Regions from separate parts of the Paracidovorax sp. MALMAid1276 genome, predicted to be linked through region 1. Evidence: predicted binding sites of a transcription regulator. Region 1 holds the regulator's gene; each other region holds the start of a gene.
What was found. The regulator sigma-54, encoded in region 1, starts transcription at its own class of promoters, with help from an activator protein. The targets are predictions, from matches to a motif close to TGGCANGNAANCTGCTTT.
Positions count from the first base shown of each region.

Region 1 (7,192 bases):
CAGCGGCCGCGTCGAGGCCACGGTGAACAAGCTCATCGCCAATGGCAAGACCTACGAGCAGGACGGCGCGCTGTGGCTCAAGAGCACCGACTACGGTGACGACAAGGACCGCGTCATGCGCAAGCAGGACGGCTCTTTCACCTACTTCGTGCCCGACGTGGCCTACCACATCGCCAAGTGGGAGCGCGGCTTCACCAAGGTGGTCAATATCCAGGGCACGGACCACCACGGCACCATCGCCCGCGTGCGCGCGGGCCTGCAGGCGGCCGATGTGGGCATTCCAGAGGGTTACCCTGACTACGTGCTGCACACCATGGTGCGGGTGGTCAAGGGCGGCGAAGAGGTCAAGATCAGCAAGCGCGCGGGCAGCTACGTCACGCTGCGCGATCTGATCGAGTGGACCAGCAAGGATGCGGTGCGTTTCTTCCTCCTGAGCCGCAAGCCCGACACCGAATACACCTTCGACGTGGATCTGGCCGTGGCGCAGAACAACGACAACCCGGTGTACTACGTGCAGTACGCGCATGCGCGTATCCAGTCGGTGCTGCGCGCCTGGCAAGAGGCGGGTGGTGGCGATGTGGCGTCGCTCAAGGATGTGGACCTGTCGGCCCTCGAAGGCCCGCAGGCCCAGGCCTTGATGCTGCAGCTGGCCAAATACCCCGAGATGCTCACCGCCGCCGCCGACGGCGAGGCGCCGCACGACGTGACCTTCTACCTGCGCGACCTGGCCGCCAGCTACCACAGCTACTACGACGCCGAGCGCATCCTGGTGGACGACGACGCGGTGAAGAAGGCGCGCCTGGCGCTCGTCGCCGCCACGGCCCAGGTGTTGCACAATGGCCTCGCCGTGCTGGGCGTGTCGGCCCCGGCCAGAATGTAAGCAGTGACTTTCACCATGAAGAAGCAACAAGCGGGCGGGACCATCATCGGCTTTATCGTCGGCGTCATCGTGGGCCTGGGGGCCGCCCTGGCGGTGGCTGTGTATGTGACCAAGGTGCCGGTGCCCTTCCTGAACAAGGGAGGGGGCCGCGGCGCCGACATGGACGCCGCAGAGTCGCAGAAGAACAAGAACTGGGACCCCAATTCGCCCCTGTACGGGCGCAATCCGGCGCGCCCGCCCACGCCGCCTGTGGCTGCGGCGCCCGAGCCTGCGGCCAAACCGGCCCCCGGCGCCAGCGCCCCGGCGGACACACGCGCCGCAGCCTCGGCCCCCCGGCCCGCCGCCAGCAAGGCCGATGCGAAGGCCGAGACACGCCCCGGCGCCGATCCTCTGGGAGACCTGGCCGTGGCCCGTGCTGCGGCCACCGGCAACGTGGACCCGTTCGACTATTTCGTGCAGGCGGGGGCCTTCCGCACCCAGCAGGACGCCGATGCCCAGCGCGCCAAGCTGGCGATGATGGGCTGGGAGGCCCGCGTGAGCGAACGCGAGCAGAACGGCCGCGCCGTCTTCCGCGTGCGGGTGGGCCCCTTCAGCAAGCGCGACGACGCCGAGCGCATCAAGGAAAAGCTGGACGGCGCGGGCATGGACTCCGCGCTCGTGCGGGTGCAGCGCTGACGCGTGTGAGGGCGCTCACCACCCCGGCGGCCCGCCAGGCCGGGGCTGAACTTTTTGAGGGGGCATGGCTCACATCCCCCAGACCTGTAACAGGAGAGTCTTTGTGATGAAACGCCGTGAGTTTTCTTTGTCTGCCGCGACCGCCGTGGCTGCTTCCGCCCTGGCGCTGCCCGTGGCCACCCCCGCGCTGGCCCAGGCCCGCCAGTTCAAGGAGGGCAAGGACTACAAGCGGCTGGACAAGCCCGTCACCCCCGATGCCCCCGCCGGCAAGGTCGATGTGATCGAGTTCTTCTGGTACAGCTGCCCCCACTGCAACGCGTTCGAGCCCGTGCTCGAGTCCTGGATCAAGGCCGCGCCCAAGGACCTGAGCGTGCGCCGCATGCCCGTGGCGTTCAACGCCAGCTTCGTGCCGCAGCAAAAGCTGTACTTCACGCTGGAAGGCATGGGCAAGCTCGACGAGCTGCATGGCAAGGTGTTCCGCGCCATCCACGTCGAAAAACTCAAGCTCGCCAAGGACGACGAAATCCTGGCCTGGGTGACGCAGCAAGGCGTGGACGCCGCCAAGTTCAAGGAAGTCTACGGCTCGTTCTCGGTGTCCAACCAGGTGCGGCGCGCGTCGCAGCTGCAGGACGCCTACGGCGTGGAAGGCGTGCCTTCGATGGGCGTGGCCGGCAAGTACTACACCGACGGCACCATGGCCGGCAGCATGCAAACCGTGCTGCAGGTGGTGGACCACCTGGCCGCCGTCGCCCGCAAAGGCTGACGGTTTTCTGCCAACCGCCCTCCGGGGCACGCTGCGAAGAGCCCGCAATTGCGGGCTTTTTGCTTGGGGCTGTGCCTGCGTGGCTACAATGGACTGCAAGATTCGTGCCCTATGAACCATCGCCTACTCCCGACCCTTCTGCTCGTCGCCGCGGCCTGCGCCGTGGGCGCGGCACACGCTGAAAAGGCCGACCGGGCCAAGCCCATGAACATCGAGGCCGACGCCCTGCGCCACGACGAGCTCAAGCAGACCAGTGTGTTCTCGGGCCGCGTGGTCATGACCAAGGGCACCATCGTGCTGCGCGGCGCGCGGCTGGACGTGCGCCAGGACGCGGACGGCTATCAGTACGGCGTGGTGACGGCCGAACCCGGCAAGCGGGCGTTCTTCCGCCAAAAGCGCGACACCGCGCCCGGCGCGCCCGATGAGTTCATCGAAGGCGAAAGCGAAGTCATTGAATACGATGGCAAGGCCGACAACGTGCGCTTCATCACCCGCGCAGAGCTGCGCCGCTACCGGGGCTCGGTGCTCTCCGACGAGATCACCGGCGCGGTGATCGTCTACAACAACACCACCGACGTCTTCACCGTGGATGGCCAGCGAGCGTCCTCCACCAGCGCGGCAGGCGCTGCCACACCCGCGCCCGGTGGCCGCGTGCGCGCCGTGCTGTCTCCCAAGGACCCGCCGCCCAACGCGGCCGCCGCGCCGGCAGCGCCGGCTGCATCGGCCCCGGCGCTGCGCCCCAGCAACAGCCTTGGCGGCGGCTCCCGGTGAGCGCGCAGCCCTTGCACCCCGGCCCTGGCGGCCCGGCGGGAGAACACCTGCCGGGGGGGGCTGCGCATGCGGGCGATCTTCCGCAGGGCAGCCGGCTCGAAGTGCAGCACCTGGCCAAGTCCTACGGCAGCCGCAAGGTCGTCAAGGACGTGTCGCTGGTGGTGCAAAAGGGCGAGGTCGTGGGGCTGCTCGGCCCCAACGGCGCGGGCAAGACCACCTCGTTCTACATGATCGTGGGGCTGGTGCGCAGCGATGCGGGCGACATCCGCATCGACGGCCAGTCCGTCGCCCACATGCCCATTCACCGGCGCTCGCGCCTGGGGCTGTCGTACCTGCCGCAGGAAGCCTCCATCTTCCGCAAGCTGTCGGTGGAGGAAAACGTGCGTGCGGTGCTGGAGCTGCAGCGCGGCGACGACGGCAAGCCGCTCAGCCGGGACGCCATTGAAGAGCGCCTCACGGCCCTGCTGCAGGAGCTGCGGGTGGACCACCTGCGCGCCTCGCCCGCCATGGCCCTGTCGGGGGGCGAGCGCCGCCGGGTGGAGATCGCCCGGGCGCTTGCCACGCAGCCGCGCTTCATTCTGCTGGACGAGCCCTTTGCCGGCATCGACCCCATTGCCGTGATCGAGATCCAGCGCATCATCGGCTTCCTCAAGGCGCGCGGCATCGGCGTGCTCATCACCGACCACAACGTGCGCGAGACGCTGGGCATCTGCGACCACGCGTTCATCATCAGCGACGGGCGCGTGCTGGCCCAGGGCACACCGTCCGAGATCGTCGACAACGCCGAAGTGCGCCGCGTGTACCTGGGCGAACACTTCAAGATGTGATGAAGCCTGGTTTATCGCTGCGCGTCTCGCAGCATCTCGCGCTGACCCCCCAGCTGCAGCAGTCCATCCGCTTGCTGCAGCTGTCCACGCTCGAACTCTCGCAGGAAGTCGAGCAGATGCTCGACGACAACCCTTTTCTGGAGCGCACGGCCGACGAGGCGCCGCGTGAGGAGTTTGGGCTGGACGCAGAAAACACACCCGCCCAGGCCGATGACTATGGCGCGGATGATGCTATGTTTTCAGGAGCTGCAGGCGCAAGTGCAGCAAGCGCTGAAGGCCAAAATGATGCTGAATCGCCAAGCGCTGGCGCTGCGGACGAGCCCGACTGGAGCGGCGACGGCACGGTGGAGATGGCGCCCAATGATGCGGAGTGGGGCGGAGATGCGCCCGCCCGCAACCGCAACGACGGCGAGGGCGACGAGGCCGACGCCACCGAATTGGCCCGCTCGCACGAATCGCTCACGGCCTTCTTGCACCGCCAGGCCCTGTCGCTGCGCCTGTCCGAGGTGGACTGTGCCGCACTGCGCTTTCTCATCGAGTCGCTGAACGACGACGGCTATCTGGAAGAGCCACTCGAAGAGCTGGCCGCCGCGCTCGCCGGCGCCGAAGACCTGGAGCAGATCGAGGAGCTGGTGCACCGATTCACCGTGGCCCTGCGCCTGCTGCAAAGCCTGGAGCCCACGGGCGTGGGCGCACGCAACCTGGCCGAATGCCTCACCTTGCAGCTCAAGGCGCTCGATGCTGATGAAGAGGCAGACCCCGACACCGTGAAGACGGCGCTCACCATCTGCCAGCAGCCGCTCGAGATGCTGGCCCGCCGCGACATCCGCCGCCTGACCCAGCTGTGCGGCGACGGCGAGGAGCGCACCCGCGCCGCCATGGCGCTCATCGCCCGGCTGGAGCCGCGCCCCGGCCGCAAGTTTGTGGACGTGGAGCGCAACATCATCGTGCCCGACGTCATCGTGCGCAAAGCCGGTCGGGCCAACGGGCGGGACGGCCAGCACAACTTCATCGTTCAGCTCAACCCCGACGTGATGCCCCGCCTGCGCGTGCACGACATCTATGCGGGTGCGCTGCGCGGCCACAAGGGCGGCGAGGGCCACCAGGGCATGCAGCAGCGCCTGCAGGAGGCGCGCTGGTTCATCAAGAACATCCAGCAGCGCTTTGACACCATCCTGCGCGTCTCGCGCGCCATCGTCGAGCGGCAGAAGAACTTCTTCACCCACGGCGAGCTGGCCATGCGCCCGCTGGTGCTGCGCGACATCGCCGATGAGTTGGGCCTGCACGAATCCACCATCAGCCGCGTGACCACCGCCAAGTACATGGCCACGCCCATCGGCACCTACGAGCTGAAATACTTCTTTGGCTCGGGCCTGGGCACTGAAACCGGTGGCAACGCATCCAGCACCGCCGTGCGCGCGCTCATCAAGCAGTTCGTTTCGGCCGAAAACACGGCCAAACCCCTGTCCGACAGCCAGATCGCCGAGATGCTCAAGGAGCAGGGCATCGAATGCGCGCGGCGCACCGTGGCCAAGTACCGCGAGGCGCTCAAGATCGCGCCTGCCAATCTGCGCAAGGCGCTGTAGATACCTGCGCGCTTGGGGCGAGCGCTGGGCGTGCGCCTGCGCCGCTGCGGCCCCTTGCGTTGACGTTGTTTTTTTCTTTTCGTACCCACCTACCGCAGCCCCACCATGGCCCGCATCGTCTTCGACCTTCCCCCGCACTTCGGCTTTGCCACCGAGTTGCAGATCTACATCAGCCATGTGAACCAGGGCGGGCACCTGGACAACGCGCAGCTGCTCACGCTGGTGTCCGAGGCGCGTGTGCGCTTCTTTCAGTCGCTGGGCTACCCCGAGGCCGACGTGTGCGGCCTGTCCATCGTGGTGGGCGACATCGTGGCGCAGTACAAGTCCGAAGGCTTCCACGGCGAAACCATGCGGGTGGAGATGGCACCGGCAGACTTCAACCGCTACGGCTTCGATCTGGTGTTCTGCATGACCGAGAAAGCCTCGGGCCGCGAGGTGGCGCGCGGCAAGATCGGCATCGTCTTCATCGACCAGGCCAGCCGCAAGGTGGCCCCGATTCCGCAGTCCGTGCGCGAACTGCTGGCCGCCCGTGCGGGAGAGCCCGGTTCCCCCGCGCAGCCCGAGCACGTATCCTCCCCATCGACATGAACCATCTCCAACTCTTTCTGCCCTGCGCGGCCGGCGTCGAGGGCTTTCTGGCCGACGAGGTGCACGGCATCACCGGCCTCACGTGGCAAGACCTGCTGGTGGGCCGCGGCGGCGTGCTGCTGCGTGCTTCTTGGCGCCATGCCATGCAGCTCAATCTGCACAGCCGCCTGGCCCAGCGCGTGCTGGTGCAGCTGGCGCACCGCCCCTACCGGTCTGAAAACGACCTCTACAACATGGCCAGCGACGTGGCCTGGGAGATCTGGTTCACCACGCGCCAGACCTTCAAGGTCGAAGTGACCGCCCAGCACAGCCCGCTGCAGAGCCTGAACTTCGCAGGCCTCAAGGTGAAAGACGCCGTGGCCGACCGCTTCCGCCACAAGAGCGGCGTGCGCCCCGACGTGAACACCCAGTGGCCCGACGTGCGCGTGCATCTGCACCTCACCACCGACGAGGCCACGCTCTACATCGACACCTCGGGCGAGCCGCTGTTCAAACGCGGCTGGCGCGAGGACAAGGGCGACGCCCCGCTCAAGGAAACCCTGGCCGCCGCCATGATCGCCGCCAGCGGCTGGGACCCGCACGGCGACCACCCCGAGCCCCTGTACGACCCCTGCTGCGGCAGCGGTACCATCGTGGTCGAGGCCGCGCAGATCGCCTGCCGCATCCCGGCCGGCCTGCTGCGGCGCTTCGCGTTCGAAAAACTGCTGCCCTTCCAGGCCCATGTCTGGAATGCTATAAAAAATGAAGCTGAAAGCGCAATACAGACAAGCGCTGTGCCCATTTTTGGCAGTGATGTGGCCTTCCGCATGGTCGACTTTGCGCAGCGCAATGCCGAGCGCGCTGGCGTGGCCCAGGCTGTGAACCTGCGCGGCGGCGATGCCCTGCAGCGCATGCCCCCCAGCGAGCAGCCCGGCGTGATGCTGCTGAACCCGCCCTATGGCGAGCGGATCGCTGCGGCGGGCACCGCAGGCCGCAGCGCCAGCGAGCGCATGGGCCAGGTCGAGCGCGTGGGGCGCGAGACGGCGCAAACCGAAGACGGCGGCGAATTCTTCAGCCAGCTGGCCACCCACTGGAAGAAGAACTACAGCGGCTGGACGGCCTG
Region 1 covers NZ_JBMIRS010000210.1:16,131-23,322, reverse strand. Annotated here, with positions in the region: gene argS (arginine--tRNA ligase) at 1-880, shown strand, start outside; gene ACOQFS_RS16960 (SPOR domain-containing protein) at 896-1,555, shown strand; gene ACOQFS_RS16955 (thiol:disulfide interchange protein DsbA/DsbL) at 1,662-2,318, shown strand; gene lptA (lipopolysaccharide transport periplasmic protein LptA) at 2,430-3,089, shown strand; gene lptB (LPS export ABC transporter ATP-binding protein) at 3,137-3,916, shown strand; gene ACOQFS_RS16940 (RNA polymerase factor sigma-54) at 3,916-5,502, shown strand; gene ACOQFS_RS16935 (acyl-CoA thioesterase) at 5,608-6,090, shown strand; gene ACOQFS_RS16930 (THUMP domain-containing class I SAM-dependent RNA methyltransferase) at 6,087-7,192, shown strand, end outside.

Region 2 (7,192 bases), on a different contig from region 1:
CAGCGCCCAGGCGTAGGAACGTGTTTACGATCTCCCAGGGGTCCCCTGCGAGATCGTAAACACGTTCTAAAGGCGCAGCGGCGTCGCCAACGCGGACGTGCTGCAGTGCCCAGCGGCTTCGGCGCCCGCCGTCAGGCCGGGCTGTGCAGGGCCTCATCCAGCACCTCCACCCAGTGGCGCACCGGGGTGCCCGTGCCGCTTTGCAGGTGGGTGATGCAGCCGATGTTGGCCGAGAGGATCACATCCGGCGGCTGCTCGCCAAAGGCTTCGCCCAAGGCACCCAGCTTGCGGTCGCGCAGCGCAGCCGACAGGTCGGGGTTGAGCACCGAGTAGGTGCCGGCCGAGCCGCAGCACAGGTGGGCCTCGTTGCGCGCGGTGCGCAGGCGAAAGCCGAGCTGGTTCAGGTGCGCCTCCACCCCGCCGCGCAGCTTTTGGCCGTGCTGCAGGGTGCAGGGCGGGTGGTAGGCGTACAGCGTGTCGGGCTGGTTCACGCGGCCCTTGAGCCGGGTGGCCAGCTCGGGCAGCACCGCCGGCAAAAGCTCGGACAGATCGCGTGTGAGGGCGCTGATGCGCTCGGCCTTGGCGGCGTACTGCGCATCGTCCTTCAGGATGTGGCCATATTCCTTGACGGTGACGCCGCAGCCCGAGGCGTTCATCACGATGGCCTCCACCCCGCCCGCCTCCACCAGCGGCCACCAGGCGTCGATGTTGGCGCGCATCTGGGCCATGCCGCCCTCCTGGTCGTTCAGGTGGAACTTGACGGCGCCGCAGCAGCCCGCCTTGGCGTCCACCACGGTCTGGATGCCCACGGCGTCCAGCACGCGGGCCGTGGCGGTGTTGATGTTCGGCATCATGGCCGGTTGCACGCAGCCCGCCAGCATCAGCACCTTGCGCGCGTGCTGGCGGGTGGGCCAGGCGCCGGCCGCCTGGGGCGCGGGCACCTTGGCCTTCAGCGCTGCGGGCAGCAGGCCGCGCACGGCCTGGCCGGCCTTCATCGCCGGGGCAAACAGGGGCGAGGGCAGCCCTTCCTTCAGCGCCCAGCGCAGGGCCTTCTCGCCCAGCGGGCGCGGCACCTTCTCATCGACGATCTTGCGGCCGATGTCCACCAGGTGGCCGTACTGCACGCCGCTCGGGCAGGTGCTTTCGCAGTTGCGGCAGGTCAGGCACCGGTCCAGGTGCGTCTGCGTGGCGCGCGTGGGCTCGGCGCCTTCGAGCACCTGCTTGATGAGGTAGATGCGGCCACGCGGGCCGTCCAGCTCGTCGCCCAGCAGCTGGTAGGTGGGGCAGGTGGCGGTGCAAAAGCCGCAGTGCACACACTTGCGCAGGATGGCCTCGGCCTCGCGGCCCTCGGGGCGCGCGGCGTATTCAGGAGAGAGTTGGGTTTGCATGGTGCATGCCTGGGTGCGAGAGATGTCGGGGCGGCGAATGCCGGAGAGCGGCCACGCGCAGGGGGTGCGGGCCTGTGCGCCTACCAGCCCCGGGCCACGCGGCCGGGGTTGAAGATGCCCGCCGGGTCAAAGCTGTGCTTGAGACGCTGGTGGATCTGCGCCAGCGCTGCAGATTTCAGATCAAAATGGCCCTCAGCGCTTTCTACATGAGCATGTGCAGCTATAAAAACAGAAGCACTTCCTCCCACGGCGTTGGCCAGCTCGCGCAGCGTGTCGCCCGCGGCTTCGGGCGCCTGCACCCAGCGCAGCGCGCCGTGCCATTCCACCAGCGGATGCGCCCCCCCGGGCAGGGCCAGCACGGGCGCGGTGGGCGGCACCGACAGGCGCCACAGCGCATGGCCGGGCTCGGCGGCGCGGTCGGCAAACCAGGGCAGGGTCTGCTCGCGGCAGGCCACCCAGTCGGGCGCCACGGTGGCGTTGTCGAGGCGGGTGCCGCCCATGCTTTTGCAGGCGGCTTCCACGGCGGCCACCGCGCCGCGCAGGCGCACATACAGCGTGCCTTCGCTGCGGCCGTCGTGCACCCAGCAGCTGGCATTGAGCGGCAGGGGCTGGCCGCCCCAGGCGTGCAGCTTGCGCAGCGCGTCGGCCTGGTTGATGGCGTCAAAACGCAGCGTGGCTTCGCCCGGCGCCACGGGCAGCACCTTGAGGCTGACCTCGGTGATCAGGCCCAGCGTGCCCCAGGCCCCGACCATGAGGCGGGACACGTCGTACCCCGCCACGTTCTTCATGACCTGGCCGCCAAAGCGCAGAGGCTCTGCCCGGCCGTTGAGCAGCGCGACGCCCAGCACATAGTCGCGCACGGCCCCCACGCTGGCGCGCGCCGGGCCCGACAGGCCCGCCGCCACCATGCCGCCCACGGTGGCAGCCGCGCCCGGCGAGCGGGCGAAATGCGGGGGCTCGAACGGCAGGCACTGCCCATGGCGGGCCAGCAGGTCTTCCAGCTCGGCCAGCGGGGTGCCGGCCCGCACGGTCACCACCAGCTCGCTGGGCTCGTAGCTCACGATGCCGCTCATTGCGCGGGTGTCCAGCACCTCGCCGTGCAGCGCCAGGCCATGAAAGTCCTTGGTGCCGCCGCCGCGGATGCGCAGCGGGGTCTGGTCGGCGGCGGCAGCGCGCACGCGCTCGGCAATCTGGGCGAGGGCTTGGTCCATGCGCTGCATCGTAGCGGCAGGCACGCGCGGCATGGCAGGGTCCGGACGTGAATTTTTTGAACAGCGCGTGTGCAAACCGCTGGGGGTGCGCCCCCGGCGCCCGGGCGCAGCCCCCCCCCTGGGCGTGCCGCGCGCGAGAACTCCTGCCCGCCCACGAAAAAAGCCCGCCGGGGCGGCGGGCTTGCGTGAAGCAGGAGTGACTCGCTTTTTCTTCTTGCAGCGCTGCGTTGCCACCAGACACCGCAGCGCGTTCTGCGCAAGGCAGGAGATCAGCGGTTGTACGCCGTCTCGCCGTGCGAGGTGATGTCCAGGCCTTCGCGTTCGGCTTCTTCGGACACCCGCAGGCCCACCAGCAGGTCGGCGATCTTGTAGGCGATGAAGGCCACGACGCCGGACCAGACCAGGGTGAACACCACGCTCTTGACCTGGATCCACACCTGGGCGCCCATGGCGAAGGTGTCGGGGGCCAGGCCGCCGGTGCCGCCCAGGCTTTGCGATGCGAACACGCCGGTCAGGATGGCGCCGATGATGCCGCCCACGCCGTGCACGCCGAACACGTCGAACGCGTCATCCACGTTGAGCATGCGCTTCAGGCCACCCACACCCCACAGGCAGACGACGCCTGCGATCAGGCCCATCACGATGGAGCCCATGGGGCCCACGAAACCTGCGGCAGGCGTGACGGCCACCAGGCCCGCCACCGCGCCGGACGCAGCGCCCAGCATGGAAGCCTTGCCCTTGTGCAGCGCTTCGCCGGCGATCCAGCTCAGCGTGGCGGCGGCCGTGGCCAGCACCGTGTTCACGAAGGCCAGGCCTGCGTTGGCGTTGGCAGCACCGGCCGAGCCGGCGTTGAAGCCGAACCAGCCCACCCACAGCAGCGAGGCGCCCACCATGGTCAGCGTCAGGCTGTGGGGCGTGAGGGCTTCCTTGCCGAAGCCGATGCGCTTGCCCACCATGTAGGCGCCCACCAGGCCGGCGATACCGGCGTTGATGTGCACCACGGTGCCGCCGGCAAAGTCCAGCGCGCCGTCAGCAGCCAGCAGGCCGCCGCCCCACACGATGTGGGCCATGGGCACATAGCTGAAGGTGAACCACAGCACCGAGAAGATCAGCACGGCGGAGAACTTGATGCGCTCGGCGAACGAGCCCACGATCAGCGCCACGGTGATGGCGGCAAACGTGCCCTGGAATGCGATGAACACGTATTCAGGGATGGTGGCCAACGCGCCGAAGGTCTCTTGCGTCACGCCCTTGAGGAAGATCTTCTCGAAGCCGCCGAAGAACTTGCCCTCGCCCGAGAACGCCAGGCTGTAGCCGTAGATGGCCCACAGCAGCGACACCAGCGAGAACACGACGAAGACCTGCATCAGCACCGACAGCATGTTCTTGCTGCGGCCCAGGCCGCCGTAGAACAGCGCCAGGCCGGGGATGGTCATCAGGATCACGAGCAGCGTGGAGGTCAGCATCCAGGCGGTGTCGCCCGAATCGACCTTGGGTGCGGGGGCCGCGGCGGCAGGCGCCTCGGCAGGGGCGGCCGCAGCCGGCGCAGCGGCTGCCGGTGCGGCAGCAGGCGCTTCGGCAGCGGGGGCCGAGGCCGCAGCCTCGGGGGTGGCGGGGGCCTGGGCCAGCGCAGCAGTGCCGCCGGACAACAGGCTCAGCCCCAGGATGAAAGAAGCAAGCAGTTTTTTCATGGCTTTTTCTCTTGTTCTGATGCGGCCGGGCCCTTAGAGGGCTTCCTTGCCGGTTTCGCCCGTGCGAATGCGCACCACCTGCTCCAGGTGGGTCACGAAGATCTTGCCGTCGCCGATCTTGCCGGTGCGGGCTGCGGTCTCGATGGACTCGATCACGCGGTCCACGAGGTCGTCGGACACGGCGGCTTCGATCTTGACCTTGGGCAGGAAATCGACCACGTACTCTGCGCCGCGGTACAGCTCGGTATGGCCCTTCTGGCGGCCGAAGCCCTTGACTTCGGTCACGGTGATGCCCTGCACGCCGATGTCGGAGAGTGCTTCACGCACCTCGTCCAGCTTGAAGGGCTTGATGATGGCTGTCACCATTTTCATTTGGGATTCCTCCGGGATGAGCGCCAGATGGCGCCCACTGAGATTTACAGGGTTTTGGTCAGCGTGACAATCACGCGCGACTTGTTGACGTGGCCGAAGAAGGCCTTCTTGTTGGCGCCGACCACGGCCGCGCCCAGCGACAGGCCGCTGCCGAAGTCATACGCGCCGCCGATGCTGTAGTCCATGTAGTTGGGCACGCCGGTGTCCTTGATGTCGCTGGCAAAGCGGGTGAAGCCCACCGAAGCCTTCAGCGTGATGCTGGGCGCCACTTCCTGGGCGAACGCCAGGTTCAGGTAGCCGGTGTTGCGGCCCTTCAGGCCCGAGCCGGACTTGGCACCGGCAAAGCCGAAGTAGTCCTTGGAGATGGTGTGCGAGTACTTGGCGGTGAACGGGCCCATGGTGGCCGCGCCATACAGCTCGGTGGTGTTGCCGTTGCTGTTGCCGGGGTAGATGTAGGTCAGGGCACCGACGTCCAGGTCCGCACCGCCGGCCTTGAACTTGTAGCCGCCGTACAGGTCGCTTTCGAGCGAGTTGCCGGGCAGCCAGTCGACGCTGGAATTCCAGTTGCCCACGTACCAGCCGCTGTCGCCGAAGGCATAGTCAAAACCGCCCTGCAGCGCAGGCTTCACAGCCTTGGCCTTGGAGGCGTCCTGGTCCTGGCCACGGAACTTGTAGTTGGTGGTCAGGCTGACGTTGCCTGTGAGCTGGGCACTGGCCAGCATGGGGAGCGTTGCAACAAGGGCAACGCCCAGGGTCTTGATGATGGCGCGGGTCATGTTTCCTCCGGGTTGGGCGATTAGGGACCACCCCTCTTAGCACGGACCGTGCCACGCGCCCGCCGCCCGGACCTGCGTCGGTTGCGTTGCGTTACACCGATCCCCGCTACATTGGCGGGGTGCGCGCACAGGCCATGCACCTTCATGGTGCATTCACCGGCCCGCAAGCGCTAAAAAACCATAAAACGCACCCATCTGGGGAGAAACCGCTTCATGAGTCTTGCTTTGGTGCAAAGCCGCGCCCTTCTGGGGCTGCAGGCGCCCGCAGTCACCGTCGAAGTGCATCTGGCCAACGGCTTGCCCAGCTTCACGCTGGTGGGTCTGGCCGAGGTGGAGGTGAAGGAAGCGCGCGAGCGGGTGCGGTCTGCGCTGCAGAACGCGGGGCTGGAGTTCCCGTCCAACAAGCGCATCACGGTGAACCTGGCCCCGGCGGACCTGCCCAAGGACTCCGGCCGGTTCGACCTGCCCATCGCCCTGGGCATCCTGGCCGCCAGTGGCCAGGTCGACGCCGGCCGGCTGGCGGGCCACGAGTTTGCGGGCGAGCTGTCGCTGTCGGGCGAATTGCGCCCCGTGCGCGGTGCGCTGGCCACCAGTCTGGCGCTGCAGACCCAGCAGGTGAACGCGCAGCTGGTGCTGCCGCCGGGCAGCGCCGAAGAAGCCGCGCTGGTGCCCGCCGCGCGGGTGGTGCGCGCGCGCCACCTGCTGGACGTGGTGCGCGCCTTCCTGCCGCCCGGCAGCACGGCGGGCGCCGACGACGACACGGCCGATGACGGCTGGGTGCGCCTGCAGGCCACGCCCATGGTGGCCGCCGCGCGCGGGCCCGACATGGCCGACGTGAAGGGCCAGTCCAGCGCCAAGCGCGCGCTGGAGATTGCCGCCGCCGGCGGCCACAGCGTGCTCATGGCCGGGCCGCCGGGCTCGGGCAAGTCGATGCTGGCGCTGCGCTTTGCGGGCCTGCTGCCGGCGATGACGGTGGAGGAGGCGCTGGAGAGCGCGGCCATCGCCAGCCTGGCCGGGCGCTTCAACACCGAGCACTGGGGCCTGCGGCCCACCGCAGCGCCGCACCACACGGCCAGCGCCGTGGCGCTGGTGGGTGGCGGATCGCCCCCCCGGCCGGGCGAAATATCGCTGGCGCACCACGGCGTGCTCTTTCTCGATGAACTGCCGGAGTTCCCGCGCGCCGCGCTGGAGGCGCTGCGCGAGCCGCTGGAGACGGGCCACATCACCATTGCGCGCGCGGCGCAGCGGGCGGATTTTCCGGCGCGCTTTCAGATGGTGGCCGCCATGAACCCCTGCCCCTGCGGCTACCTGGGCGCCACCCAGCGCGCCTGCCGCTGCACGCCCGACCAGGTGAGCCGCTACCAGGCCAAGCTCAGCGGCCCCTTGCTGGACCGCATCGACCTGCATGTGGAGGTGCCCGCCCTGCCCGCCGAACAGCTCGTGCAGGCCCCGGCGGGCGAGGCCACCGCCGCCATTCGCGAGCGCGTGGTGCGGGCCCGCGCTGCGGCCCACGCGCGCCAGGGCAAGGCCAACCAGGCATTGCAGGGCCAGGAGATCGACACCCACGTGCTGCTGGACGACGCGGCCGCGAAGTTTTTGCACACGGCCGCCGCCCGGCTGGGCTGGTCGGCCCGCAGCACCCACCGGGCGCTGAAGGTGGCGCGCACCATTGCCGACCTGGCGGGTGCGCCCACCACACAGGTGAGCCATGTGGCCGAAGCCGTGCAATACCGGCGCGTGCTGCGCAGCCCCGC
Region 2 covers NZ_JBMIRS010000198.1:145-7,336, reverse strand. Annotated here, with positions in the region: gene glcF (glycolate oxidase subunit GlcF) at 132-1,388, opposite strand; gene glcE (glycolate oxidase subunit GlcE) at 1,469-2,608, opposite strand; gene amt (ammonium transporter) at 2,869-4,290, opposite strand; gene glnK (P-II family nitrogen regulator) at 4,324-4,662, opposite strand; gene ACOQFS_RS15480 (TorF family putative porin) at 4,707-5,438, opposite strand; gene ACOQFS_RS15475 (YifB family Mg chelatase-like AAA ATPase) at 5,652-7,192, shown strand, end outside.
Region 2: ACOQFS_RS15480 (TorF family putative porin) is a predicted target of sigma-54. The motif match lies at 5,475-5,492, and genes of this name have one in related genera.

Region 3 (7,192 bases), on a different contig from region 1:
GTGCGCAGATGCTCGGCATGGGCCGCGTCTTCGTCGGGCGTGGCACCCCGTGGCGCGGTGCCCTTCATCGGGCGCGCCAGGATGCGGCCGCCCTCGGGCGCGTCCTCCCAGTCAAAGAACAGCTCGGGCGAGACCGACAGCACCTGCTCGTCGCCCGCGTCGATGTGCGCCGCGTAGCCGCCGGGCTGGGCGCGGTGCAGCGCGGCAAACAGGGTGTCGGCGCTGCCCTGCCGCAGTTGCCCGGCCAGCGGCGCCGTGTAGTTGACCTGGTACAGCTCGCCCGCCGCGATCGCCTGCTGGATGCGATCAAGCGCCGCGTCAAAGTCGCCCCGCGCCAGGCCTTCACCCCAGTCCACCTGGGCGGCCTCGGCGGGTGCGGGCGGCGCCGCATCGTCCGGCCAGGGCTGCGCGGCGTCGTACACCGCAAACCAGGCCAGCGGCCCATCGACCGCGTGGGTGGGCAAGGCGGCATCGAAGGCAGGGGCCGCCTCGTAACGCACATAGCCCACGCACCAGCGGCCCTGCTGGGCGGCGGCATGCACGGCCTGCAGCACGGGGCGCACTTCGCCCAGCCCATGCGCCGCCAGCACCTCGCACGGCCCGCCAAAGGCATGACGCAGACGCGGTGCCCCAGCGTTCAACGCGGGCGTGAAGTCGATGCGTGAAATATGAGTCAAAACAGGCTCCAGCGCTTTACCAATAAGCGCCAGCAGCTATAACAATAATAGCAAACACATTCTCAGGCAGCCCCGAGATGCGGCACCAGGGCCGCCGCGGGCGCCCCCTGCCTGAGCGCCGCCGTGAACGCCAGCATGCGGTCAATGGGCTGGCGCGCGCGGGGGATGAGCAGCGGGTCCACCTCGATGGCGCCCGCGCCGGTCTGCAGCACGCGGGCCACGTCGGCCAGGCCGTTCATCGCCATCCAGGGGCAGTGCGCGCAGCTCTTGCAGGTGGCGCTGTTGCCGGCCGTGGGGGCCTCGTAGAAGGTCTTGCCGGGGTTCAGCGTACGCAGCTTGTGCATCATGCCGTTGTCGGTGGCCACGATGAACTCGGCCGCATCCATCTCGCGCGCAGCCTTGAGGATGGCGCTGGTGGAGCCCACGGCATCGGCCAGGGCCACCACGTCGGCAGGGCTTTCGGGGTGCACCAGCACCTTGGCGTTCGGGTGCTCCTGTTTCAGCAGTTCCAGCTCCACGGCCTTGAACTCGTCGTGCACGATGCAGGCGCCGTTCCAGAAGACCATGTCCGCGCCCGTTTCGCGTTGGATGTAGGCACCCAGGTGGCGGTCGGGCGCCCACAGGATTTTCTGACCGGCGGCTTTCAAGGCACTCACGATCTCCAGCGCGCAGCTCGACGTAACCAGCCAGTCCGCGCGCGCCTTCACGGCGGCGCTGGTGTTGGCGTACACCACCACGGTGCGGTCAGGGTGCGCGTCGCAAAACGCGCTGAACTCGTCGATGGGGCAGCCCAGGTCGAGCGAGCAGGTCGCGTCCAGGTCGGGCATGAGCACGGTCTTTTCCGGGCTCAAAATTTTGGCCGTCTCGCCCATGAAGCGCACACCGCTCACCACCAGGGTCTGCGCGGCGTGGTCGCGGCCAAAGCGGGCCATCTCCAGCGAGTCGCTCACGATGCCGCCGGTCTCCTCGGCCAGATCCTGCAGGTCGGGGTGCACGTAGTAGTGCGACACCATCACCGCGTTCTTTTCTTTCAGAAGGCGGCGGATCTGGTCTTTGAGCGTTGCGCGCTCGGCCTGTGTGGGCTCGGGCGGCACGCGCGCCCAGGCATGCTTGGTGGAACAGACGGCGCCCGACGCGGCCTCGTCCGGCTGTTCGTACTCGACATCGATGCGGTTCAGGGTGGCGATGGTCATGCCAGCTCCTGCAGGCGCATCGAGAAATCGGTGGCCTTCACGTCTTTCGTCAGCGTGCCGATGGAGATGCGGTCCACGCCCGTCTCGGCCAATTCGCGCAGGCCATCGAGCGTCACGCCGCCCGAAATCTCCAGGATGGCGCGGCCCGCATTGATGCGCACCGCTTCGCGCAGCATGGGCAGCGGCATGTTGTCCAGCAGCACCATCTTGGCGCCCGCGTCCAGCGCCTCGGCCAGTTGCTCCAGCGTCTCGACCTCGATTTCGATGAATTGGGCCTGCGCGGCCACGGCTTGCGCGGCCTGCAGCACGGCCGTCACGCCACCGGCGGCGGCGATGTGATTCTCCTTGATGAGCACCGCGTCGTGCAGGCCGATGCGGTGGTTGGTGCCGCCGCCCACGCGCACGGCGTACTTCTGCGCCAGGCGCAGGCCGGGGAGGGTCTTGCGCGTGTCCACGATCTGCGCGCGGGTGCCGGCCACCACGTCCACATAGCGGCGGGTCTTGGTGGCCACGGCCGAGAGCAGCTGCAGAAAGTTGAGCGCGGTGCGCTCGGCGCTCAGCAGCGCGCGGGCCTGGCCTTGCATCTCCAGCACCACCTGGTCGGGGGCGCAGTGCTGCCCTTCGGCCACATGCCAGGTGATCTGCACCGTGGGGTCGAGTGCGCGCAAGGCCGCCTCGGCCCAGGGGGCGCCGCAGATCACGGCTTCTTCGCGCGCCAGGATGCGCGCGCGGGCGCGGCGGGCGGGGTCGATCAGGCCGGCCGTGAGGTCGCCCGAGCCCACGTCTTCGGCCAGGGCTCGGGCCACGTCGGCCTGGGCCAGGGCTTGCACGTGTTCGGTATCGCTCATGGAGCCAGACATGGAGCCAGTCATGGAGCTTGTCGCGGGGTTTGTTGCGGGGTGTAACGCTGCGGTCATGGGCCGCGAGCATACCGGGAACACAAAGGCCACGGCGCCAGCGCAGGCCGCTTCGCGCACGGCCCCTCGACCATAAGTACACCCAGCATCGCTCCCCTAGACTCGCGGCAATTTTTTTGCCCGCGAGCCCCATGACCGCCCCGCAAACCGCCGAATCCGCCACCCCCTACGGCACGCTGCCGCCCGCCTCGCCGCTGCCCGCGCGCAAACCCGTGAGCCTGCCGCGCCTGGCGCAGATGCGCGCTGCGGGCGAAAAGATCGCCATGCTGACGGCCTATGACGCCACCTGCGCCGCCGTGGCCGACGCGGCGGGCGTGGACTGCATCCTGGTGGGCGATTCGCTGGGCATGGTGTGCCAGGGGCTGCCCAGCACGGTGGGCGTGCTGCTCGACACCATGGCCTACCACACGGCCAGCGTGGCGCGCGGCCTGCAGCGCGCGCAGGGCACGGCCTGGCTGGTGGCCGACCTGCCCTACGGCAGCTATGCCGAAAGCCGCGAGCAGGCCTTGCGCAGTGCCTGCGTGCTGATGCAGGCGGGGGCGCACATGGTCAAGCTCGAAGGCGGCGGCTGGACGGCGCCCACGGTGGAGTTTCTGGTGCAACGCGGCGTGCCCGTGTGCGCCCACCTGGGCCTCACGCCGCAAACGGTGCATGCCCTGGGCGGCTACCGCGTACAGGGCCGGGGCGACGACGCGGCGCGCACCCTGCGCAAGGACGCGCGCGAGCTGCAGGACGCCGGCGCCGCCATGCTGGTGCTGGAGATGGTGCCCGCCGTGCTGGCCGCCGATCTGACGGCCGAGCTGGCGCACTGCCACACCATCGGCATCGGCGCGGGCAACGGCACCGCCGGCCAGGTGCTGGTGCTGCACGACATGCTGGGCATGAACCTCGGAAAGATGCCGAAGTTCGTGCACGACTTCATGCAGGGCGCGGGCAGCGTGCGCGGCGCCATCGAGGCGTATGTGCAGGCCGTGAAGCGGGGCAGCTTTCCGGACAACGCCGTGAACGCGTGGTGAGCCCTTTATTTATCTATCCAACTCTCTCTCTGCCTTTTTCGTCCCCATGCTGATCGCCCGCTCCATCGCCGACCTGCGCCAGGCCCTGTCCCCCTACCGCCGCCCCGCCTTTGTGCCCACCATGGGCAACCTGCACGACGGGCACATCGCCCTGGTGCGCCAGGCCAAGCCCCTGGGCGACGTGACGGTGGCCAGCATCTTTGTGAACCGCCTGCAGTTCCTGCCGCACGAGGATTTCGACAGCTACCCGCGCACCTGGGACGCCGACTGCGCACAGCTGGAGGCCGCTGGCTGCGATGTGCTGTTTGCCCCGCGCGAGGCCGACCTGTACCCCGAGCCCCAGACCTTCAAGGTGCACCCCGATCCGCAACTCGCCGACATGCTCGAAGGCCACTTCCGCCCCGGCTTTTTTGTGGGTGTGAGCACGGTGGTGATGAAGCTGTTTGCCTGCGTGCTGGGCGCCACGGGCGGCACGGCCGTGTTCGGCAAGAAGGACTACCAGCAGCTCATGGTGATCCGCCACTTGGTGCGCCAGTTCGCGCTGCCCATCGACATCGTGGCGGGCGAGACCTGCCGCGCGGCCGACGGGCTGGCGCTGAGCTCGCGCAACGGCTACCTGGGCCCCGAGGAACGCCGGGAGGCCGTGGCGCTGGCCCAGGCCCTGCAGCAGTTGGCGCAGCAGTGGCGTGACACGCCGGCCACCGGGCGCGGCGCGCTGGAAGCCCAGGCGCAGGACACCCTGCGCGCGCGCGGCTGGGCGCCGGACTACCTCACCGTGCGCCGGCGCGCCGACCTGCTGGCGGCCACCGCCAGCGATGCGCCCGGCACGCTGGTGGCCCTGGGCGCAGCGCGGCTGGGCAGCACGCGCCTGATCGACAACCTTGAATTTTGACGAACACTATAATTTTTGTAGCTATAAAGTGTTTACAGATAAGCGCCAACGGTACTTTTTAATCAGAATCTGACACTGCAAGGCCCCGCTCTGGCCCGCCGCGAATCCGCGCGCCAATCGCGGCATCCCCAGGCTGGTGCGCCGCAGCGCCAGCGCGTGGCCGTGCCAATGCCCCCGTTCGGGTAAGCATGTCATCCGCGATGGCTCAGGACTTGCTAGCATGGGCTGCATATGCCCATCCACGCCGCACTCCACCACGTCACGCATTACCAGTACGACCGGCCCGTGAACCTGGGTCCGCAGATGGTCCGGCTGCGACCGGCGCCGCATTGCCGCAGCAACGTGGTGTCGTACTCGCTTCGCGTCGAGCCTGCGCAGCATTTCATCAACTGGCAGCAAGACCCGTTCGCCAACTACCAGGCGCGTCTGGTGTTCCCCGAGAAGACGCGCGAATTCAAGGTCACGGTGGACCTGGTGGTGGAGATGGCGGTGTACAACCCCTTCGACTTCTTCCTGGAGCCCGAGGCCGAGCACATTCCGTTCAAGTACGGCAGCGAGGTGCAGCAGGAACTCGCGCCCTACCTGGCCACCGAGCCCGTCACGCCCCTCGTCCAGGCCTATCTGGACAAGATCGACAAAAGCGAGCAGCGCTCCATCGACTTTCTGGTCAAGCTGAACCAGCAGGTCGCGCAGGACGTGCGCTACCTCATCCGCATGGAGCCCGGCGTGCAGACGCCCGAAGAGACGCTGCAGAAAGCCAGCGGCTCGTGCCGCGACTCGGGCTGGCTGCTGGTGCAGCTGCTGCGCCACCTGGGGCTGGCGGCGCGGTTCGTGTCGGGCTATCTGATCCAGCTCACGCCCGACGTGAAGGCGCTGGACGGCCCCAGCGGCACCGAAGTCGACTTCACCGACCTGCACGCGTGGTGCGAGGTCTACCTGCCCGGCGCGGGCTGGATCGGCCTGGATGCCACCAGCGGCCTGCTGGCGGGCGAGGGCCACATCCCGCTGGCCTGCACGCCCCAGCCTTCGGGCGCGGCACCCATCGAGGGCCTGATGGACGAGGCCGAGGTGGAGTTTGCCCACGAGATGCGCGTGACGCGCATCTACGAATCGCCCCGCGTGACCAAGCCCTACACCGAAGACCAGTGGCAGGCCGTGCTGGCCCTGGGCGACCAGGTGGATGCCGACCTGCAGGCCGGCGACGTGCGCCTGACCATGGGCGGCGAGCCGACCTTTGTGGCCGTGTCCGACCGCGACGCGCCCGAATGGAACACCGATGCGCTCGGCCCCACCAAGCGCGGCTACGCCACCGAGCTCACACACAAGCTGCGCGCCGAATACGGCCAGGGTGGGTTTTTGCATTTCGGCCAGGGCAAGTGGTACCCGGGCGAACAGCTGCCGCGCTGGGCGCTGTCCATCTGCTGGCGGGCGGACGGCCAGCCCACCTGGCACAACTCCGACCTGTTTGCCGACGAGCGCACGCCCACGCACTACACCAGCGAAGACGCGCGCCGCTTCGTCCACCACCTCACGCGCAAGCTGGGCATCACGTCGCGCTACATCCAGCCCGGGTATGAAGACACCTGGTATTACTTGTGGCGCGAGCGCCGCTTGCCCGTCAATGTCGACCCGTTCGACGCGCGGCTGGACGACGAGCTGGAGCGCGCGCGCCTGCGCCGCGTGTTCGAGCAGAAGCTGGACAGCGTGGTGGGCTATGTGCTGCCGCTGCAGCCGGGTTCCGAGGCGCGCGGGGGCCCGGCGCTGGCCGGCAGCGTGTGGAGCACCGGCCCCTGGTTCTTCCGCGACGAGCGCATGTACCTCATTCCAGGCGATTCGCCCATGGGCTACCGCCTGCCGCTCGATTCGCTGCCCTGGGTGAGCCAGGCCGATTACCCCTACCTGATCCCGCAAGACCCCACGGCACCGGCCGAGCCGCTGCGTGCCGCTGCGGCCTTGCGCGCGCGATATGCCACGCAGCCCAGCACGGTGGCCGGCGACCGCGACCTGCCCTACCTGGCCGGCGCCACCGCACCGGGCGAAGCACGCCGCGTGGCGCAGGCGGGCGATGGCGGCGGTGACCACGCGCGCCAGCCGGGCCAGCCCGACCCGTACGCGGGCACGCAGCCCCCGGGCCGCTTCACATCGGCCCACGGCCTGACGCGCACGGCGATGTGTGTGGAGGTGCGCGACCCGCGCCGTGCCAACGGCCCCAAGGCCGAGCGGGTGGGCAGCAAGTCCGGCGTGCTCTACGTCTTCATGCCCCCGCTGGCGCGCCTGGACGACTACCTGGACCTGCTCGCCGCCGTCGAGGCCACGGCCGAAGAGCTGGGCCTGAAGATCGTGCTGGAAGGCTACCCGCCGCCGCGCGACGCGCGCCTGAAGGTGCTGGCCGTGACGCCCGACCCCGGCGTGATCGAGGTCAACATCCACCCCGCCACGCACTGGCGCGAGCTGGTGCAGCACACCGAGTTCCTCTACCAGGCCGCGTGGGAGACCC
Region 3 covers NZ_JBMIRS010000176.1:10,279-17,470, forward strand. Annotated here, with positions in the region: gene ACOQFS_RS12440 (chorismate-binding protein) at 1-677, opposite strand, end outside; gene nadA (quinolinate synthase NadA) at 740-1,870, opposite strand; gene nadC (carboxylating nicotinate-nucleotide diphosphorylase) at 1,867-2,730, opposite strand; gene panB (3-methyl-2-oxobutanoate hydroxymethyltransferase) at 2,919-3,803, shown strand; gene panC (pantoate--beta-alanine ligase) at 3,850-4,695, shown strand; gene ACOQFS_RS12465 (DUF2126 domain-containing protein) at 4,927-7,192, shown strand, end outside.
Region 3: ACOQFS_RS12465 (DUF2126 domain-containing protein) is a predicted target of sigma-54. The motif match lies at 4,897-4,914, and genes of this name have one in related genera.

Region 4 (7,192 bases), on a different contig from region 1:
GCTTGAAGCACAGCGCATGCACCACCACACCCAGCACGAACAGCGAGATGAATGCGAGCGGCATGAGCAGGAGGGGCGAGAGGCCCGTGGCCGTGTGCGCCCACCAGGTGAGGAAGGCGCCGAGCATCAAAAACTCGCCATGCGAGATGTTCATGATGCGCATCAGCCCGTATTGGAGGTTCAGGCCCATGGCCACCAGCGCATAGATGCCGCCGGTAATGAGGCCACTGGCGACCAGTTCGGCCCAGGAAGTCAGAGACACGTTCGGATTCTTTCCAGCGGGTTATTTCCAGGCGGGCTTGCTGGTGATGAGCTGCGCCGTGGCGCGTTCCTTGGGCCAGACCACCTCGAAGTCGCTCCCCTGCCACTGGCTCACGGTGCCGGGCACCGATGCGTTCTCGCTGCCCGCAAAACGGATGCCGCCCAGGATGGTCTGGAACTCGTTCTTGGCGATGTGCTCGCGCAGCGCCTTGCGGTCCAGGCCCGCCTTTTCCACGGCCTGCTGCAGGATCTGCAGGCCCGCCCAGGCGTGGCCGCTGGCCCAGCGGTCGGGTTCCTTGTTGAACTTCTTCACGTGGGCGTCGAAATACGCCTTGGCCTCGGGACTGGTCTTCACGCTCCACGAGCCCATGCCGATCACGCCTTCGGTGTTGGCGGCCATCACGTTCTTGTACAGCTGGAAGGCCGTGCCCACCGAGGCGTAGAAGAACTTGGGGTTCAGGCCCACCTCGCGCGCCTGGCGGCTTGCCAGGATGGTGTCGGGCGGGTAGGTGATGCCGATGAAGGCGTCGGGGTTCTGGTCCTTGATGCCGCGCAGCACGGGGGCCAGGTCTTTCACGCCCAGGGGGTAGCTCTTGCGCTCCACCACCTGGATGCTGGTCTTCTTGAGCGCGTTGTTCAGCGCGGCGAAGTTTTCCAGGCCAAACAGGTCGTCCATGTAGACGATGGCGATGGTCTTGACGTTGTTGGCCACCAGCATGTCCACCAGCGCGCCCATCATCTTGTCGGGCTGTTGCAGCAGCGAGAAGAAGTAGGGCAGATTCATGTCGATCAGCTTGCGCGACAGCGCCGTGGGCGCGAGCAGCGGGTAGCCGAAGCGGTTGGCCAGCGGTGCGATGGCGAAGTTGGCGCCCGAGCCCCAGGGCGGCAGGATCAGGTCCACCTTGTCGCTGCCCATGAGCTTTTCGTAGGTGCGCACGCAGGTCTCGGTTTCGCTGCGGTCGTCGTAGCCGATGAGTTCGATGGGGCGCTTGGTGCCCTTCACGCTCAGGCCGCCTGCGGCATTCACCTGTTCGGCCCACAGCAGGTAGTTGGGCTCCTGGCTGACCTGGGCGCCCGCGGCCCAGGGGCCCGTGCGGGCAATCGCGTAGCCGATGCGCACGGGGCCCGGCTGGGCCAGCAGGTGGGGGGCGACCGACATGGCGCCCACGGTGGCGGCCATGCCCTTGATCCATTGGCGCTTGGATTGTTGAACCATTTCCTTTGTCTCCTCGGATGGGCGGCCCGCGCAGTGCCGACCGTTGACCGATGGTAGGAAGAAGGGGGCGCTCGCGCTGTGCTGAGCGTGCACAAAACGCTGGTCCCTGCGTGCACGGCGCAGCGGGTTTACCCGGATTTCCGCACGGGGCGGTGGAATAGCCGCCACGGGGATAATCGCTGCCTACGCCCTGGCGCAGCCCTTGGCACTGGAGACAGCATGGCCCACACCCTCACCGAGGTATCCACCGACACCGTGGCACCGCGCGACCGCCTGCACCTGTGGGGCGACGCGGTGTGGCGCCTCATTGGCGGGCTGGAGTCCGACGCCTTTGGTGATGAGGCCTTTGCAGGCCACATCACCTCGGGCCAGGCGGGCTACGTCAACCTGTGCCAGCTCGACGTGAGCCGCCACCGCGTGGTGCGCACCCCCAGCCTGATCCGCGGCAGCGACCGGGCCTACATCAAGGTGGTGGCCCAGCTCGAAGGGCGCGCCTGCTTCGAGCAGAACGGCCGCGAGGTCTGGCTGTCGCCCGGCGAATGGAGCGTGTACGACACCACGCGCGCCTATGCCGTGAGCAACCCCGAGGCCGTGCGCCAGATGGTGCTGATGATCCCCAAGGAGCACCTGCCCGAGCGCCGCATGCGGCTCGACGACCTCATGGTGCAGCGCTTCTCGGGCACCACCGGGGTTTCGCGCCTGGCCTGGGACACCATGCGCGCCGCCTTCACCGAACTGCCCACCATGTCGGCCGCGGCCGCCGACGGCGTGGCCGACGTCATCACGCACCTGGTGCAGCTGTCGCTGCTGGAGCGCAACGGCCAGCACAGCGCCCTGTCGCAGCGCGAGGCGCTGCGCGACCGCATAGGCCAGTACATCGACCGCCACCTGGCCGACCCCGACCTCAGCATCGACCGCATCGCCCAGGCGCTCAACTGCAGCCGCCGCCATCTGTACAACGCCATGGCCGACGACGGCGACACCCTGGCCGCCACCATCCAGCGCCGCCGGCTGGAGGCCTGCCTGCGCGAGCTGTGCCACCCCGCGCAGGCCCACCGCTCGGTCACGGACATCGCCCTGGCCTGGGGGTTTCGCAGCAGCGGGCATTTCAGCCGCCTGTTCAGGGCGCACACGGGCTTCAGCCCCAGCGAGTACCGGGCCCGGTCAGGGCAGCAGGTTCAGGCGCACTAGCTTTTAATCATCCTCAGGCACCTTGACAGGGCGGCGCCCGGCCCGGCATTCGCCCCAACTTGGTGAGGTGCTGCACCGCGGCGAGGCGCCTTTTGCGCGATGCCGCTGGGCCACCGGTGGCAACCCCCTCAAAACCCCGGGCACGGTAATTGCTCAATCTCGACTGCCCACTGGTAAAGCTGCCTGCGGGCCGATAACAACCCCTCCGCTAATGATGGCGGAACACCCGGGCTGACTGCGGCTGTCGCCGTCTGTCGCCCGGAAGTTCCAACCCACGCCCGTGGTTCCGCGGAGGGTGTGCCTTGCCGACTGGCGCTGCACATCCTGTACCCAGGTTCCCGGGTTCTTGCAGGATGAGCAAGCATGATGAAGATCGTTCTCATTGGCCACGGCATGGTCGGCCACAAGTTCCTCGAAAGCCTGGCCGAAACCGGCATGACCGGTGTCGAAGTCACCGTGCTGTGCGAGGAGCCACGCCCCGCCTACGACCGGGTGCACCTGTCGGCCTTCTTCAGCGGCACCACGGCCGAGCAGCTCTCGCTGGTCGAACCCGGCTTCTTCGAGCGCACCGGTTTCACGCTGCGCCTGGCATCCCGCGCGGCCTCGGTGGACCGGCGCATCCGCACCGTGACCACGGTCGATGGCGAGGTGCTGCACTACGACAAGCTGGTGCTGGCCACCGGCTCCAACCCCTTCGTGCCCCAGGTGCCCGGGCGTGAGCGCGAGCACTGCTTCGTCTACCGCACCATCGAGGATCTGGAGGCCATGCAGGCAGCGGGTGCCAAGTCCAAGACCGGCGTGGTCGTGGGCGGTGGCCTGCTGGGCCTGGAGTGCGCCAAGGCGCTGCGCGACATGGGGCTGGAAACCCATGTGGTCGAGTTCGCGCCGCGCCTCATGGCCGTGCAGGTCGACGAGGGCGGCGGGCGCGTGCTGCGCTCCAAGATCGAGGAGCTGGGCGTGCAGGTGCACACCAGCCGCAACACCCAGGAGATCACCGACGGTGCCCGCGCGCGCCACCGCATGGTGTTTGCCGACGGCACCTGGCTGGAGACCGACATGATCGTGTTCTCCGCCGGCATCCGCCCGCGCGATGAGCTGGCGCGCCAGAGCCTGCTGGCCATCGGCCCGCGCGGCGGCGTGGCCATCGACAGCGCCTGCCGCACCAGCGACCACGATGTCTATGCCATCGGCGAATGTGCTTCATGGAACGAGCAGACCTTCGGCCTGGTGGCCCCGGGCTACGACATGGCGCGTGTGGCCGCCCGCCATATCGCGGGCGAGACCGACGCCGCCTTCGTCGGCGCCGACATGAGCACCAAGCTCAAGCTCATGGGCGTGGACGTGGCCAGCATCGGCGACGCCCATGGCAAGACCCCGCACAGCCGCACCTGCCAATACGTGGACGAGCGCCGCCAGGTCTACAAGAAAATCGTCATCAGCGAAGACGGCAAGCAACTGCTGGGTGCCGTGCTGATCGGCGATGCCACCGAATACGGAACGCTGCTGCAGATGGCGCTCAACGGCATCACCCTGCCCGAGGACCCCGAATTCCTAATCTTTCCGTCGAGCGACGGCAAGGCCAAGCCCGGCCTGGGCGTGGACGCCCTGCCCGACACTGCGCAGATCTGCTCGTGCAACAACGTCACCAAGGCCGGCATCTGCGAGGCCGTGGGCAATGGCGCCTGCACCATCGCCGAGATGAAGGCCTGCACCAAGGCCGGCGCCACCTGCGGCGGCTGCGTGCCCCTGGTCACCCAGGTCATGAAGGCCGAGATGGCGCGCCGCGGCATGGCGGTGAACAACCACATCTGCGAGCACTTCGCGTACTCGCGCCAGGAGATCTACCACCTGGTGCGCGTGGGCCAGATCAAGAGCTTCGAGGACCTGCTGGCCAAACACGGCAAGGGCATGGGCTGCGACATCTGCAAGCCCGTGGCGGCCAGCGTGTTCGCCTCGTGCTGGAACGAGTTCGTGCTCAAGAAGGAGCTGGCGGGCCTGCAGGACAGCAACGACTACTACCTAGGCAACATCCAGAAAGACGGCACCTACTCGGTGGTGCCGCGCATGCCCGGCGGCGAGGTCACGCCCGACGGCCTGATCGCGGTGGGCCAGGTGGCCAAGAAGTACGGCCTGTACACCAAGGTCACGGGCGGTGCGCGTGTGGACATGTTCGGTGCGCGCCTGGAGCAGTTGCCGCTGATCTGGGAAGAGCTGATCAGCGCAGGCTTCGAGTCGGGCCACGCCTACGGCAAGTCACTGCGCACGGTCAAGAGCTGCGTGGGATCGACCTGGTGCCGCTACGGCGTGGGCGACAGCGTGGGCCTGGCCGTGGAGCTGGAGAACCGCTACAAGGGCCTGCGTGCCCCGCACAAGATCAAGTTCGGCGTTTCGGGCTGCACGCGCGAATGCGCCGAGGCCCAGGGCAAGGACATCGGCGTCATCGCCACCGAGAAGGGCTGGAACCTGTACATCTGCGGCAACGGCGGCATGAAGCCGCGCCACGCCGAGCTGTTCGCGTCCGACCTGTCCAAGGAAGACCTGGTGCGTATGATCGACCGGGTGCTGATGTTCTACGTGCGCACGGCCGACCGGCTGCAGCGCACCAGCACCTGGCGCGAGAACCTCGAAGGCGGCCTCGACTACCTCAAGGATGTGCTGCAAAAGGACAGCCTGGGCCTGTGCGCCGAGCTCGAAGCGCAAATGCAGCACGTGGTGGCCACCTACCAGTGCGAGTGGAAGACCGCCGTGACCGACCCCGAGACGCGCAAGCGCTTCCGCTCGTTCGTGAACAGCGACAAGGCCGATGAGAACGTGCTCTTTGTCGAGGAGCGTGGCCAGATCCGCCCGGCGCGCGCCGAAGAGCGCGGCCAGGCATCGGCCAAAGTGATTCCGATCCACCAGGCTGCTTGAAGAAGAAGGAAGAGAACACCATGAGCGCACTCCCCATGAACAGCAGCACCGACGCCCTCGCCTGGACCGACATCTGCGCCGTTGATGACATCCTGCCCAACACCGGCGTCTGCGCGCTGGTGGCCGACCGCCACGTGGCGGTGTTCCGCACCCGCGGCGACGAGTTCTTCGCCATCGACAACGTGGACCCCAAGTCCGGTGCCAGCGTGCTCTCGCGCGGGCTCATCGGCAACCTGGGCGAACGCGTTGTGGTGGCATCGCCGCTGTACAAGAACCATTTCGACCTGCGCACCGGTGAGTGCCTCGAAGCGCCCGAGCATTCGGTGCAGGCACACGGCGTGCGCGCCGAGGGCGGGCGCATTCGCGTGGTCCTGGCCTGACGGCATGCGATGGCACGCGGCCCGGCGGGGTTAGCATAGGTTCCCTGTTTGAACCGTGGAGTCCCTGATGCCTGAGCCGGCCGCCGCAGCCTTGTCCGTTTCCAGCCTCGTGCTGCGCGCGCGGCAGCTGGAGATTGACGCCGTGCGCCACCTTGCCAGCCGTGCAGCGCTGGTGGATGTGGTGGGCCAGCTGATCGAAGGCCTGCAGCGCGAGCGCGGCGCCTCGGGCGTCTATCTCGCGTCCAAGGGGCAGCGTTTCGCCGACGTGCGTGCACGCACTGTGGGCGAGGTGGTGGCGCTGGAGGCGCGCCTGCGCGATGAGTTCACCGAACACGTCGAGCCCGCGCAGGGCGCCACGGCCAAGGCCCTGTCGCTGATGGCCTGGGCGCTGCTGGGGCTGGATTCACTGCCAGCGCTGCGCAGCCAGATCGACAAGCAGGCCATGACGGCCCACGACTCCATCGCGGCGTTCAGCCACCTGATCGCGGGGCTGATCGAGCTGGTCTTCCATGTGGCCGATGCCGCCGGCCTGCCCAGCGTGTCGCGCCAGCTCGTGGCCCTGGTGCACCTGGTGCAGGCGCAGGAAGAGGCGGGCCAGGAGCGGGCCATGGGCGCGCTGCTGTTTGCCTCGGGCCAGGGCAGCGAGGCGCACCAGCAGCGCGTGCTGCACCTGATCGACGCGCAGGAGCGCAGCCTGGGTGCGTTTGCGGAATTCGCTGACCCGGCCCTGCGCGCCCGCTGGGAGCAGCTGCAATTGGCCCCGGGCACGGCCCAGCTCGAACGCCTGCGGCGCACTCTGGGCGTGGCCCGGCCCGGCGCCGCGCTGGACAGCAACCAGAGCGACACCTGGTTCGAGGTGTGCACCGAGCGCATCACCGCACTGTGGCAGTTGCAGGTGGATCTGGTGCAGCGCCTGCGCGACGACTGCGCCGCGCACATCGTGCAGGCGCAGCAGGACCTGCAGGACTCCAAGGGGCTGCTGCGTGGCCTGCGGGAGAACCCCCCGCAGCGCACCCACGCGGTGGACCGGTTCTTCGACATCGCCGTTGCGCCGACAGCGGTGGCGCCAGCCGCCGCAGAGGCTCAGAGGGCCGAAGGCGCGTCATCGCTGCTGGAGCTGCTGCGCGACCAGTCGGCGCGCATGGCCAGCATGGAGGCCGAGCTGGAAACCGCACGGCGCACCCTCAACGAGCGCAAGGTGATCGAACGCGCCAAGGGTGTGCTCATGGCCCGT
Region 4 covers NZ_JBMIRS010000037.1:2,376-9,567, reverse strand. Annotated here, with positions in the region: gene ACOQFS_RS01880 (branched-chain amino acid ABC transporter permease) at 1-262, opposite strand, end outside; gene ACOQFS_RS01875 (amino acid ABC transporter substrate-binding protein) at 284-1,477, opposite strand; gene ACOQFS_RS01870 (helix-turn-helix domain-containing protein) at 1,697-2,668, shown strand; gene nirB (nitrite reductase large subunit NirB) at 3,035-5,578, shown strand; gene nirD (nitrite reductase small subunit NirD) at 5,599-5,958, shown strand; gene ACOQFS_RS01855 (nitrate- and nitrite sensing domain-containing protein) at 6,026-7,192, shown strand, end outside.
Region 4: nirB (nitrite reductase large subunit NirB) is a predicted target of sigma-54. The motif match lies at 2,807-2,824, and genes of this name have one in related genera.